Regions from separate parts of the Neobacillus sp. BF23-41 genome, predicted to be linked through region 3. Evidence: riboswitches for the same ligand, from Rfam matches in the RefSeq annotation. Region 3 holds a riboswitch; each other region holds the start of a gene.

Region 1 (5,132 bases), on a different contig from region 3:
GCGACGACATCGTCTACATTTGGGTATTTCGGTAAAAGTTCATTTTTAATCCGCTTAACCGCAAATTCCATCACTCCTACGACACATTGTACACTTGTTGAAATTCCAAGGATGTTCTTGATACCTACCGTGCCGTTCGAATTCCGATACCCTTCAAATGTATATCCCTCTAGCGGCGGCAAAGGCTGTGGCGCTTGCTCAGGTGCTAATAGTTCGTCCAGCTCGGGTGCACTTGGCAAATCAACCATGGTTTCATTGACCCAGCTTCCTTTTTTTACAGGATTTTTAACATAACCGATGATGTGGCCATAACGAACAATCGCATCCCCACACTTTAAATCCGTAAGTGTTACTTTATGACCTTGAGGTACTCGCTCATTCAGTTTTAGTCCATCTGAAAAAATTGCCCCCTCAGGCAATCCCCCAGTGTTGACAATGATCGCTACATTATCATCAGGGTCCACTTTAATATATAAGGGCTTTTCAATCTCAGTTACGTTCAAAGACATGATCCAGGCTCCTTACTAATAGATTAATAGCTTTCCTCATAGCTTTTGAAAAACTATTCGTTATCACCTATATTGTAAACCTGTTAGAAAAATTAACCATTAGTCAATTAAATAATTATTATGATAATTTTTTTGGACAATTGCACAACTAACATCTTGGTAAGCCCCTTACAAAAATAAGTTCACTAAGCCAGGTTAGTCTCAACACTAACTTGGTTTTTTTCCGCTATCAACAGACATCTACCTAATTGACCCATACCAAACACCTCCCTTTTTCATACCTTAATAAAAAAACTGCAACTGAGATGTGTATAAAATGGAGGTAAACAGAACTATGTTGGAGGTAAGGCAATCTCAATACGGGAGAGGAATCTTTGCTACACGGGATATTAAGAAGGATGAGCTTTTAGAGGTGTCACCCGTCATTATCTTCCCTAAAGAAGAGTTTAAGAATTTGGAAAAAACAACCTTGATCGATTATGTATTCTGGTGGGGAAAAGATTTCGATGAATGTGCGTTAGCCTTAGGAGTTGGGTCGCTCTTTAATCATTCCCGCACACCTAATGCCATTTTCAAAAGGAAATTAAAAAAAGGTACAATCAATTTTTATGCTTATACCGACATTAAAGAAGGAGAGGAAATCCAGATCAATTACAATGGTGACCCAGATGACAAAACAAGATTATGGTTTGAGAAATAAAGACAAATGAATGAAACTCGAAATATGAGCCCAGTCGTTAGAATGGGCTCGCATATTTGTTGACAATTCCAATCATCATTTCTTGTTTTACTTTAAGCCATTTGTTTTTTCATGATTAATAATCTCGCTAAAAAAATGGAAAGTGTAAGTAAGGCCTCTGACACCACAATACCTACATAGGCAGCAAGAAAAGGATATCCGAAAATGTTTATTGAAGTAAAATTCATGTACAAGTCTTCCACTTTAGTAATTCCCAATTAACCAAAGAGCCTTTCCAAAAATGGAAAAGGCCCTTAATTTAATTGTTAAGATTAGATTTAAACAGTTTGTTGTTGCTGTTGGCGTAGTTTCCGAGCGGCTGACACCATATTTTTTAGCGATGCAATGGTTTCTTCTTCATGACGTGTTTTTAAACCACAATCTGGATTCACCCAGAACTGTTCTTTTGAAATAATTTCTAAACTATCGTTTAAAATCGCATTGATTTCTTCTAGACTTGGTACACGTGGACTATGAATATCATACACTCCTAAACCAATACCAAGTTCATATGGATTTTTTTTAAGAGATTGAATCAACTCCCCATGACTTCTAGACGTTTCGATTGAAATCACATCTGCGTCAAGGGCACGAATCGGCTCAATAAAGTCATTAAACTCGCAATAGCACATATGTGTATGGATTTGTGTTTCATTTTTCACACTAGAAGTTGCTAACTTAAAGGCATTTACCCCCCATGCTAAATACTCAGCCCATTTTTCTTTGCGTAATGGCAGTCCTTCACGTAATGCCGGTTCATCCACTTGAATAATGGCAATGCCTGCATCTTCTAACGCTGCAATCTCTTCTCTTAGTGCTAAGGCCAGTTGGTTGGCTACTTGTTCACGTGAAATATCATCGCGGACAAAAGACCAATTTAAGATTGTGATAGGACCTGTTAACATCCCTTTCACATACTTAGACGTTAATTGCTGTGCCGCTTCTACTTCCTTCACGGTCATTGGGGCTGTCCACTCGACGTCACCATAAATAATTGGTGGTTTGACACAGCGTGAACCATAGGATACAACCCATGCTTTTTCTGTAAAGGCAAAACCTTCTAGCTTTTCTCCAAAGTACTCAACCATATCCGTCCGCTCAAATTCACCATGCACTAAAACATCCAATCCTATTTCTTCTTGAATTTGAATCCAACGAGCTGTTTCATTTTTTAGAAACGCTGCATACTCAGCGTCTGTAATTTCCTTTTTACGCCATGCTGTACGTGTCCGTTTTACTTGATCTGACTGAGGGAAGCTTCCAATGGTTGTGGTTGGATAATCTGGTAAATCTAATGCCGTTTTCTGCAAAGGCTGACGATCTTTAAACGTCATTGAACGAGCAAAATGCTCTTGTGTTACTTGTAATACTAGCTCTTTAACACGTGCATTTTTCCTTGCCTTATGCTGTGCTAATGCTTCAGTTGCTATCATACTTTGTGAAACGCTCTTATTTCCTGTCCAAGCCTCGTCACGTACGTAAGATGCGATATGTGATAACTCAATTATTTTCTCATCGGCAAATGACAAAGCATTTGTCAGTATGGCATCCAGCTTTGTTTCTGCCTTCGTCGTCACAGGTACATGCTGTAAACTACATGAAGACTGAATCCAAGCTTCTTTTACACCGCTTAATAATAAAACAGCTTTTGTATTGAATGCTTTTTCAGCCAAATTTGCCCGCCAAATATCCCGTCCATTTACGATACCAATTCCTAATACTTTGTCTTGTGGGAACCCGTGTTTTCGAAGCGAAGCCATATTCTCTTCGGAACCATGAATGAAATCAAGACCAATCCCTGCAACAGGTAATTGAGACAGCTCTTCATACGCTGATAGTCCTTCAAAATAGGTTTGCAACATGATTTGTGCAGCCGGTACTTCTTCTGCTAACTGTTTGTAAATTTCTTGCACTAGTTTTACATCATCTGCTGTTAGTGAAAGGGTTAGTGCTGGTTCTTCCACTTGAATCCACTTTGCACCAGCATCTACAAGTTGCTGCAATACTTGAGCATATAACGGTAAGAGTTTTAAAATAAACAATGCTTTCGATTTGGCATCGTATCCTTTCGCTAAGCTAACAAAAGTAAAAGGACCGATCATTGTAGGCTTTGTAATAAGACCTAATTCCTCTTTGGCTTCTACAAAATAATCTAAAATGTAGTTCTTCGTTAATTGTAATGACTTGCCTTCATACTCGGGCACGATGTAGTGATAGTTGGTGTTAAACCACTTTGTCATCTCACAAGCCACAACATGGCTTGCCCCACGGGCCATTTCGTAATAAGTGGTTAGATCGACTTCATCACCTGTCCACTTATAACGATTTGGAAACATTCCGAACATTGACGCATGGTCAAGCATACGGTCATAAAGGGTAAAATCCCCAACTGTTAGTAACTCTAAGCCTAATGATTGCTGGCGCTTCAAATTATTCAAACGATTCGTTTTCATCTCGAAAATAAATTGCTCCTCTGATATCGCACCCTTCCAAAAAGATTCTATACAACGTTTCCACTCCCGATTATCACCAATGTACGGGTAACCAATGGCAGTACTAACTAAATTCATATTTCATTCCTCCTTAGTTAAATTTACATATTCCCAAATAGAACAAAAGGCGCAAGCGCCCGTTTAGCTGCGTATGGACTGGAGCACTCCAACTGAGATAAAGGAAACACGGAGAGCGTAGCGCATTCGTGCTTGACTTTTCGTAGGGCGGAGAGCGAAGTCTACTAGCAGTTGGGCGCTGGAGCTGGATTCAGAGAACTAGTTCACGTTATCCAAAATAAATGATTTGATAATCTCCTATACAACAAAAAAGCCATCTCCACAAAATGGAAATGGCTCTACAATCAAGTTTAAGTTTTGCTAAAAAAATATGCATAAACATAGCTACTCATAACTCGTTTGTCGTACAAATGAATGCCACCACCTATTTCCACGTAGGTATTTGGTGTGTACTGGAAATTGGCAGGTCTCCTGGCTTATCATCATGGCTCCTCACACCTTCCCATCCTAAGACAGTGGTATTTGTGATTCACTCCGATTTACAGTTGCGGGACAGCGACGGAATTACACCGTTCTTCCCTTTTAAGCCAAGCCTTAGCTTGGCACCAATTCTTACACGATATGTAATTTTCACTAACTATAGCATATTAATAATATGAAGTACATAATTTTCTGAAAAGTGGTCAGTATGATGAGAGTTCTCTCACTCACCTTTGGATTCTATTTTGCATTCGCATCGGGATGATGAATTCCGAATATATTGCCTTCGGTATCAATATAGTATCCTTGCCACGCCATTCCAGGCAGGGCATATTTGGCCATTGCGACTTTGCCGCCATTCTCAATAATTTTAGCTTCCGTTACATCGTAATTTTCCACTCCCATTGTACAAGCAAATGCATTCAAAGCTTGGTTTGCTTCCGGTGGAGCACTTTGCCGCTGCATCAAAGCACCATTGATCCCAAGTTCATTCTCATCGCCAGTCACTGCTCCAAAGTAAGGCATTCCTGCATACTCACTCCAATCTTGAAATGACCATCCGAATACCTCTCCATAAAACTTCTTTGCCCGTTCCATGTCATTGACATGAATTTCGAAATGAACTAATCTTCCCATGATTGCCTCCTAATTAAAAAAGTAATTATATTCGCTTCTAGCAAGTTAGTACTTATGTATAAGTTGGGGTTATGATTCATTATCTTATGTTAGCAAAACTAAGGATGAAGCCAACTTTTCAACTTGAGCCAAAACCTAATATATTTCCTCTTTATTATAGGATAATTATTGGAATATATTCAATTTTTATAAAGATTAAATATTTTTACTTATTGTAAAAAAATATTCATTATGGCTAGACACCTTAGAATGGTTAGA
Region 2 (5,132 bases), on a different contig from region 3:
TGTCATAATATCCATGGCACGGTATGTTTTACGAGGAAGAAGCGGGTTACCTGCGGCCTCTTCATATTTCTCGGTAAAGAATTTAACATCCGTTTCATCATAAAAATCCTCAAGTCCGAGAAGGTTCCCTTTTTCATCCTTCCAGCCCATAAATTGTTTTACTTGATGGGGACAAAATGTATGCCACTGCCCAATACTTCTTCCATCCTCATCTTTCTCTTCTAATTTTTTCATAAATAGGTCTGGTATGGTGACACCCGTGAAAATGTCATGGGCCTTTCGGCGTTCATCCCCATTATTGGTTTTTAAATCGAGAAAACCGTTCATGATATCTTTATGAAATAAATCTAGGTAAACCGCAATGGCACCTTGACGTTGACCTAACTGATCAACACTGACAGCTGTATTATTTAACAATTTAACCCATGGCACTATTCCGGAAGAGTTTCCTTTGAATTTCTTAATATCGGAACCAAGGGCACGAACTTTACCATAATAAATCCCTATACCTCCGCCATCCTTGCTTAGCCGAGCAATATCCCAATTATTTAAATAGATGCTATCAAGGGAATCATCTACTGTATCAATAAAGCAGGAGGAAAGCTGACCAAAGCTTTTCCCTGCATTCGCTAAAGTGGGGGTAGCAACGGTCATATATAAATTACTTAGTGCCCAATACGCTTCCTTTACAAGCTGTAAGCGGATGGACTCCTTTTCATGCTTCATAATCGTCATGGCAATAACCATGAACCGCTCCTGCGGGAGTTCATATACGTTTCTATTATGATCTTGAGCAAGATAACGATCCGCTAGTAAAAATAACCCTATGTAATTAAATAATAAATCTTTATCTGGATTTATCTCTTTTGCTAGTTGATCGATTTCATCTTTACTATATAAGCTTAGGAGATCATTAGAATATATACCTATATCAGTCAATTCTTTTATTAATCTATAAAAGTCTCCATATTTTAAAGAACGATTATAGCCTCGACTTTTTGCAGATTTTCCATATAATTCATTCAGATATAAACGGGCAGCGACAAATGTCCAATTCGGTTGGTCCATTGCAATTTGATTTATTGCATAGACTAAAGCTTGTTGGTTTGCTTCCACCTCTGTTACTTCCAGTTCGCTTATACGGTTTTTAAGCTCAGTTGTATCCATCTGATATTTTTCTGTAACTTGATTAATAGATTCTAAAACATAATTGAATTCAGCTTGAAGCTCCTTTGTTACCATTTCATTTCCCCCTAAAATAATAAAATCCGCTCAAGGGGAATTGAGCGGATGAAACGATAACACTACAAAAGGACTAAAATAAAAGTATCCAATGCCTCCTGTCGCCACCGTTCATCTTCTCAATCCCCGAAGAAGTTGAAACAACTTAAGAAAGACAGGTCTCCTGACTCATGCTTCATCCTACTTTGAACCCTTCCCATATAATTGCCTAATATATTAGACATTTCTTATACAGTGGTTTACTCATTTCGTCAGCATTTACAGTTGCGGGGGCAGTTCTGGATTTACACCAGATTCCCTATTAAGCCACAATGGCATCGTCTCTTAAGGCTAACACAATATATAGTTTAATAATTATTCATCGAAACAATATATAGTGAATCAATTAAATTAAATAATAGTATAGTCACCAATATAATTCAAGTCTATTATTAAATAAAAATGAAACCTATTTGGTTTAGTTTCCGTATATTAAGAAAGTCCAAGGTGAAAAGGGGCAATTTTATGGGGAACATTTTTCTATTTACGATGATCATTGGAATAGCTTCAGCACTTGTTTTAATACCCATTTTTAAACATGAAGAGGCAAATAAAAAAGTTGATAAAAAACAAAAAATCGGCGTCTTCATTGCTGTTATGGTTTTTCTTATGCTTGCAGTGTTTTCATTCTTTTATTTTAGTAATTTTGATAGAAACTTCACTTCTTTATGGCCGTTAGCAATCTTCCTCACTGTAGGCGGAGCAGTTCTTGCCAAAGGCACAGAAAGAAAGATTAAAGGACTTCTCTTTCTAGCAAGTCTAGGTCTAGGAATTTATTTCTTAACCGCCTTCATTTTTAATGCCGATGAAAAATATCAAGTAGCAAAGATGGATGAAAAGGTAGAGATTCAGACCTTTGATGAGAAGGAAACACCAGCTAGCGTTCCACCGCAGTTTGCACGTAACAAAATGAAAAAGGCTTTTGGGCAAGTACCGAACACAAGCTACTTTGAGCTTGGAAATCTTCAGATTCAAAAACTGAACGGTGATTATGTATATATTGCTCCCGTTGAATTTTCTGGATTTTTTAAATGGTGGAAAGGCGAAAGAACTCCTGGTTACTTTTCATTAAGTGCAACGGATTCTAGCGCTAATCCAAAATTTATTAAAGCCGAAATGGTTTATACCCCTTCCTCTTATTTTAATAGACAAATCGAGCGGCATATTCGCATGCAATATCCCAAGAAGATTTTCTACGGAGATGTTCAATTAGAAATTGACGAAGAAGGAAAACCTTTTTACATCCGTACTTATGGTGAATTTATTTCAGCCCGAAATGGATTTACGGCCAAAGGGCTAGTTGTAGTTGATTCTAAGAGTGGCGCAATGAAAGATTATCATATTTCAAATGTCCCCGAATTTATTGATGGCGCGGTCTCACCTGAAGCAGTTAGTCTGCAAAACAGCTATTATGGGAACCTCGTCCATGGATTTTGGAATAGTAAATTCGGAAAATCTGACGTGAAACTCCCATCTGATGAAGGAACTGAGTCAAATGTAAGTCCGATCTTTGATGAAAATGGAAAGATGTATTATTTTACTGATTTCACAAGTCCTAAAGAAGGCGTAGATTCTATGCTTGGTTACTCGTTGACTAACTCAAGGACGGGAAAAGCAACTTTCTATACCGGAAATCCAGAGCAATCTTATATGGATTCACAGGGTGCCTTGCAGATCATTGAGAAGAAATTTATTGAAAAGAAATGGCATGGGCAAATGCCGATTCTCTACAATTTTTACGGAGAAGCAAGCTGGTTAACGTCTGTATTGGATTCGAACGGTTTTCTGCAAAATTACTTTATCGTCTCTGCAGCTAATCCAGAAATTTCTGTGTACGCCAATACTCCAAATGAGGCCCTAAAACAATATAAAACAGCCCTACAAAGGGGCAAGGGCACTGTAGACGGAAGTTCTAAAGCGGATGAAAAGCAAATCAGCGGAACAGTGGTGAGAGTCTATAAAGAACAAAACGAAGATTTCACCATTGTTTCTTTTTTATTAGACAATCGCCAAAACTTTATCATCTCTTCGGAAAGAGTCCCGCTAGCTATCTACTTAAAAGAAGGAGATAAAGTAACCGTTCGCTACTTGGACACTGGCGGAGACTTCCTGCCGGCAAAAGAGTTAGTAATAGATGCATTACAATAGGGAAACAAAAATGGGTGTCAGGCACTAATTAGTGCCTGACACCCATTTTTTAAAACACCAAGGATGTCACTGAACCCTTTGTATTCTATTTTGAATGCCATAAGTGAACGGTTTTGGCTGGGCTTTACTGAAGTTAACTAATGCATCAAGGTCAACGGGGCCGACTTCTTTGTTTTTAGCTTGAGTAAATACAGTAAATCCATCTCCTCCTCCAGAAAGAAAAATATTCGCTGTCACAGAATAGGATTTATTAGGATCCATTTCCGTGCCATCTGGAAGCTTGGTGCTCACTACCCTTTGCCCTGCTGGTTTATTTGGATCCCAAGTATAGCTTAAGCCAGAAATCTGCAGCATGTTCGTTTTTGTTGCCCCCCACTGCTGGTTGAGCAATTCACGGATTTGCTGTCCCGTCATCGACATTTTGACAAGGTCATTATTAAAGGGCTGTACCGTGTAAATTTCTCCCCAGGTGATATCGCCAGGATCAATATCTGCTCGAATGCCGCCAGGATTCATAAAGGCTAATTCGGTATTCAACGCTTTCCTTTGTGCATCCGCAATGAAATCGCCAAGCACTGACTCACCATTTTCATTTTGCTTTGCCGTCAGACTTTCAGATGAAGATCCAACAACTTGATTAACTATCGGTTCTATTTTAGCTTCATATCCTTCTATCATTTTCTTTATTTCGGGATCGGGCTCGATTCCTTCTTGAAAGGTAGTTACAATCTCAGCTCTTTTTGAGACAATATCCTTTGTTTTAGGATCTATCTCAAGATCAACATCAGAGAAAGCAGTTCCATAGGAATAGGATTGAACAACTAGTTTATTGTCAATCGTTGCGTTCATATAGGCATGATTATGGCCGCCGAAGATGATATCCACTTCATCGTCGACCCGGTTTGCGATATCGACAAGCTGCCCTACTGGATTTTCTCCGTTTGGACCTGATGTACCAGGGTTATGTGCTAAAACGACAATCGATTTTACCCCTTGTTTTTTCAACTCCGCTACATTCCGATTAATTGCTTCTACTTCATCCGTGAAATGTAATCCTGCCACACCGCTAGGGACAACAAGCTTTGGAGTCTCAGTAGTTACCACACCGATAAAACCAATGGGCATCCCATTTACTTTGATCACTTGATAAGGAGGGAGAATCGTTTTTCCTGTTTTCTCATTGACCACATTGGCAACAATCCATGGGAAATTTGATCCAGCGAAATTTCCTGTTTTCGGATGTGTTCCCCCTTTAATAAGGCGCATCAGTTCCGTTAAGCCTTCATCAAATTCATGATTACCAACAGTACCGATGTCAAAACCCAGTTTGTTCAAGATCTCGATTGTCGGTTCATCCTGTAAAAGGGCCGACACAGGGGGGCTGGCTCCCACCATGTCTCCATCTTGCACCAATAGAGTATTTTTATTTTCAGCCTCACGCTGTTTTAAATAGGCTGCTAAATAATCCACTCGACCAACCGGTTTCCCATTTACTTTCCGAGTCACATTTAATTGGCCATGCAAGTCATTAATCCCTAATAGTTGGACCTGAATGAAACGAATATTTGCGGCCGGTGGCTTTCCCTTTTTGGGATTGACCGTTTCTGGACGGTTGGATTTATGTCCATGATATGCTTCAGATAACCCTTGATTCTTTCCATTCGAAGGTTTCTGTCTGCTAACCTCTACAACTTGAGGCCTAT
Region 3 (5,132 bases):
CTAGAATGCGATATGATTGGTAAATACGTTGGTCATTTTATCAAAAACCTTTCAAGTGATACAGTGGAAAAGCGTAAGACAGGGATAACTGCACAATTTTTAGCAGACAATGGCTTTAATTAAATGATGGTTGGAAAAGTCTAGTTTTAATTGGTTTGTAATTTTGAAAGGAGAGATGTGGCGTGTTTAATACGATTGACGAAGCTCTTGCTGATTTAAAAGTAGGAAAGGTTGTTATTGCCTGCGATGATGAGAACAGGGAAAATGAAGGGGACTTTATTTCTCTTGCTGAAAAAGCAACGCCGGAGGTTATAAATCTTATGGCCACTCACGGAAGAGGTCTAATCTGTGTTCCCATTGACGAGGCATTAGCTCAAAAGCTCGACTTACATCCAATGGTTTCCAAAAACACGGATCCAAATCGAACAGCTTTTACCGTAAGCATTGACCATAAATTTTCTACCACTGGCATTTCTGCATTTGAACGTTCAGCAACGGTGTTGAGTATGGTCGACCCGGAATCAAAAGCATCTGATTTTTTAAGACCAGGGCATATGTTTCCGCTAATTGCTAAAAAAGGCGGAGTCTTGAGCAGAACGGGGCATACAGAAGCAGCTGTAGACCTTGCAATTTTATGCGGTGCCAAACCTGCTGGTGTCATTTGTGAAATCATGAATGACGACGGAACGATGGCCCGTGTCCCCCAACTGCGCAAAATTGCTGATAAGCTAAACGTTAAAATGATTACGATAAAAGACTTAGTAGAATACCGAAACAACAAGGAAAACTTAGTTAAGCGGGAAGTTTAAAATCAAATTTAGGAGGAATATTCATGGGTAATATTTTTGAAGGAAATTTAGTTGGCTCAGGATTAAAAGTTGGAATCGTGGTTGGACGTTTTAATGAATTTATTACAAGTAAATTATTAGGCGGTGCACAGGATGCTCTCAAAAGACATGGCGTCAGCGAGACAGACGTGGATATTGCCTGGGTACCAGGTGCATTTGAGATTTCATTAATCGCCCAAAAAATGGCTAATAGTAAAAAATATGATGCAGTTATCACGCTTGGCACAGTCATTCGCGGCTCTACTCCACATTTTGACTTTGTTTGTAATGAAGTGGCAAAAGGTGTTTCTGCAATCAATTTAAGTAGTGGTATTCCGGTTATTTTTGGAGTGTTAACCACGGATTCTATTGAACAGGCAATTGAGCGTGCTGGGACAAAGGCGGGTAACAAGGGATGGGATGCCGCTTCGGCTGCAATTGAAATGGCCAATTTGTGCAGAACGATTGAACTATAATCTTATAGCAAAAAAACATGTACAATTCATAGCAACTTTTCTATAATGAATTTAACAAAAAATATTTTTAAAAATTAGGTGCTAAAATCTTTTCGAAAGATTTTCAGCTTAAAAGGGAAGTTTGGTGTAAGCCAACGCGGTCCCGCCACTGTAAATGAGAGCAACCTATATTGTGTCACTGTCGAATATGATGGGAAGGCATAGGAAGCGATGATCATGAGCCAGGAAACCTGCCTAATTCTTGTGCGCCAATAAACCTACGAGGATGGGACGGTGTTGAAGTCTAGACTCTTTTTACTTTTTGCTAGTAACCTGAATCTACTCATACCAACATCTCCATATCACAGTGGAGATGTTTTTTATTGTTAATATCCAAGCTATATTGTTTGGCACAAGGTGGATTTATTTTTTGTCACATACTTTTATTACATAGAAAGCAGGGAGAAAAATGAAGAAGTTGTATTCATTGCTGTTAGTAGTATTATTAACAGTAGGAGTTTTAGCAGGTTGTGTTGAAAAGAAAGACCAAGTGAAGGAAGAGAATAAATCCAGCGTTGAGAAGAAAACAGCGGAAATAACATATCCTGTTACACTTACAGATGCTACCAAAACTAAAGTTATTATCGAAAAGAAACCTGAAAAGATCGTTTCACTAATTCCAAGTAATACAGAAATTGCATTTTCATTAGGACTTGACAAAGAAGTGGTGGGCGTGTCTGATTTCGATAATTATCCGGAAGCAGCGACGAAAAAAGAAAAAATCGGCGGACAGGAAATAAACTTAGAAAAAATCATTTCCTTAAAACCAGATTTAGTGCTAGCACATGAATCGTCCGCTCATAATTCTGAAGCAGGGCTTCAGCAGCTTAAAGATGCCGGAATTACCGTTTTGGTTGTTAATGATGCGCAAAATTTTGACCAAGTTTATGATTCCATTGATATGATTGGGAAAGCTACCGGTGAAACAGCGAAAGCCGATGAAATGATTACAGGGATGAAGGATAAATTGGCCGAAATTAAAGCAAAGGCTGGGGAAATAAAAGAAAAGAAAAAGGTATTAGTTGAGGTTTCACCGGCTCCAGAAATTTATACACCTGGAAAGAATACCTTTATGGATCAAATGCTAAGTTCGATTAATGCTGAAAACATTGCAAATGATCAAGAAGGCTGGATTAAAATTGATCAAGAGGCGATGATTAAACGAAATCCTGATGTTATCGTCACAACATATGGGTACTATGTGAAAAATCCGGCAGAACAAGTTTTAAGCAGAAAGGGCTGGGAAACAGTCAACGCTGTAAAAAATAAGAAAGTAGTCGATGTAGATTCTGATCGAGTAACTCGGTCAGGCCCTAGGATCGTTGAAGGAGTAGAAGATCTTGCAAAGGCTGTCTATCCTGAAATTTTTAAATAACAAGTATACAGCCTATATAATAGCTGGAATTTTCCTATTCCTAGCTATTTTATTAGGTATTTCAATAGGAACAGTTTCGGTTCCAATGTTAGCCATTATTAAGATTATCAGCGCTAAATTATTTGGGGTTATTCCATTGGAGACAATTGACCCTATGTATTCGAGTATAGTTCTAAACATTCGCTTACCCAGAGTGATATTATCAGGCCTTGTCGGGGCTTCTCTTGCAATTGCAGGGGCAGCCTTTCAAGGACTGCTCAGAAACCCGTTAGCCGATCCCTATACATTAGGTGTATCTTCAGGGGCGTCTGTGGGTGCAGTTTTGACTCTGTTTTTCCATCTATCGATCCCTTTTATCGGTTCCTTCACACTACCATTGCTTAGTATTCTTTTTTCCTTTTTAACCATCTTTTTAGTCCTCGCTTTCGCCAGTAAAATAGAGCGCTCCATGAGAGTGGAAACGATTATTTTAACAGGGATAATTTTTAGCTCGTTCTTAGGGGCAATAATTTCGCTGATGATTGCGCTGACCGGGGATGAGCTCCGGCAAATTATAGGCTGGCTATTAGGAAGCGTTTCGATGAGAGGATGGGAGTACATAAAGATCATTTTGCCATTTTTTATCATTGGCTCATGCCTGCTGATTTTTAATTCAAAAGAACTAAACGCCATGTCGTTTGGGGAAGAGCGGGCACAGCATTTAGGGGTCAATGTTCAAAAAAGAAAGCTAATTATATTAACAGCTGGCTCTATTTTAACAGGAGCGGCGGTTGCGGTGTCAGGCACCATTGGTTTTGTCGGGCTTGTGATTCCTCATTTATCAAGATTATTATGGGGGCCCGATCACCGGCATCTCCTTCCTTTATCGATCATAACTGGAAGCGGTTTTTTAATCTTAGCTGATCTAATTTCAAGAACAATCATATCTCCTACAGAATTACCCATTGGTGTTATCACTGCTTTAATTGGTGCACCGGTATTTGCAATAATCCTGCTCCAAAGAAAAAGGATGGAAAGAAGTGGTTAGAGAATGCTTAGTGTTCAACAGGTTTCCGGTGGATACTCGAGTGAAGCGGTTCTGCAAGACATTTCTTTTGATGTGAAAAAGGGAGAATTATTCGGGATATTGGGGCCAAATGGAAGTGGAAAGACAACCCTTTTGAAAATGCTTAGTGGAATTTTACCAATTCAAAAAGGTGAGATTATCATCAATCGGAAACGGCTGCAGGAATACAGACCAAAACAGCTTGCCCAAATGATTGCCGTTCTTTCACAACATTCATCACAATCTTTCTCGTATACCGTAAAAGAAACCGTTTCGCTTGGCCGTTATGCACATCAAAAGGGGTTATTTCAATCCTGGAGTAAAGCGGATGAAGAGGTTGTCCAGCGAGTAATGAAGCAAATTGGTGTTTCCAGATTCCAAAATAAAAATATTCAGGAGTTATCAGGCGGTGAAAAACAACGAGTATTTCTCGCCCAAGCTCTAGCCCAAGAGCCTGAAATATTATTGTTAGATGAACCTACGAACCATTTGGATTTGTCGTATCAAAAGGAATTGTTAGATTTTTTAAAACAATGGACGTCAGAAAATGAATTAACAGTCATCTCCATTTTTCACGATTTAAATCTTGCAGGGCTTTATTGTGATCGACTGCTCCTTCTCGAAAATGGAAGAATTAATATCGATCATATTCCTAATGAGGTGCTTCGGGAAGAACGAATAAGAGATGTGTATCATACAGACATTCAAAAACATCCTCATCCTAAAGTCGCTGCACCGCAAATGGTCTTACTGCCAAAAGTGAAAAACGAAGTTGTCGATTTTGACATAGATGTGGCGATGTTACATATCTCAGAAGAATTAATCGAGTTAACATCCCCCATGCCATTAAGGACGATGTCATCTGGGGTGATTGGTTCGGGAACGGGATGGCACCAAACATTTGTGAACCGCCATGTTCACAAGGGTTACAGCTGTAGTGACCATCGCTCAGAAATGGCTTCATTTTTAAAATCAAACGGGTTTGAACCGTCGGAAACTGTTGGCATGATGACCGCGGTTGTCCTCGAAGATGTAGTTTACAAGCGGTTTGAACATAATAACTTCTCGATATTTGCTGTTGTGACAGCAGGAGTAGGAAATGCGATTGATGCCTCGAGAAGTGAACAGCATTCATTTGAAATGACACCTGGAACAATCAATACCTGGATTTTTGTGAGCGGCGAGCTGACAGAGGAGGCTTTTATTCAAAGTATCATGACCGCAACTGAAGCGAAGGTCAAAGCATTGAATGATCTAAAGATAATCGATGAAGTCACCGGAACGATCGCCACTGGTACATCGACAGATAGTATCTTAATTGCTGCTACTCAAACGGGTGAAGTATTAGAATTTGCGGGAACCATTACCCC

Evidence for each region. Region 3 has a riboswitch for cobalamin ahead of AB7942_RS17745 (ABC transporter substrate-binding protein). Riboswitches for the same ligand answer to the same signal wherever they lie in the genome.
Region 1: linked by a shared signal. The riboswitch ahead of metE (5-methyltetrahydropteroyltriglutamate--homocysteine S-methyltransferase) and the one ahead of AB7942_RS17745 (ABC transporter substrate-binding protein) in region 3 are both predicted to bind cobalamin.
Region 2: linked by a shared signal. The riboswitch ahead of AB7942_RS11035 (ribonucleoside-diphosphate reductase subunit alpha) and the one ahead of AB7942_RS17745 (ABC transporter substrate-binding protein) in region 3 are both predicted to bind cobalamin.

The regions. Positions count from the first base shown of each region.
Region 1 is NZ_JBGBPR010000002.1:478,846-483,977, forward strand. Features, by position in the region: partial or broken gene garD (galactarate dehydratase) at 1-509, opposite strand, end outside; gene AB7942_RS05385 (SET domain-containing protein) at 844-1,209, shown strand; gene AB7942_RS05390 (hypothetical protein) at 1,302-1,436, opposite strand; gene metE (5-methyltetrahydropteroyltriglutamate--homocysteine S-methyltransferase) at 1,527-3,818, opposite strand; cobalamin riboswitch at 4,203-4,383, opposite strand; gene AB7942_RS05400 (VOC family protein) at 4,479-4,874, opposite strand.
Region 2 is NZ_JBGBPR010000005.1:222,722-227,853, forward strand. Features, by position in the region: gene AB7942_RS11035 (ribonucleoside-diphosphate reductase subunit alpha) at 1-1,242, opposite strand, end outside; cobalamin riboswitch at 1,379-1,580, opposite strand; gene AB7942_RS11040 (hypothetical protein) at 1,747-3,429, shown strand; gene AB7942_RS11045 (bifunctional metallophosphatase/5'-nucleotidase) at 3,496-5,132, opposite strand, start outside.
Region 3 is NZ_JBGBPR010000011.1:157,646-162,777, reverse strand. Features, by position in the region: gene ribE (riboflavin synthase) at 1-123, shown strand, start outside; partial or broken gene ribB (3,4-dihydroxy-2-butanone-4-phosphate synthase) at 183-806, shown strand; gene ribH (6,7-dimethyl-8-ribityllumazine synthase) at 833-1,303, shown strand; cobalamin riboswitch at 1,363-1,555, shown strand; gene AB7942_RS17745 (ABC transporter substrate-binding protein) at 1,752-2,717, shown strand; gene AB7942_RS17740 (FecCD family ABC transporter permease) at 2,683-3,744, shown strand; gene AB7942_RS17735 (heme ABC transporter ATP-binding protein) at 3,748-5,132, shown strand, end outside.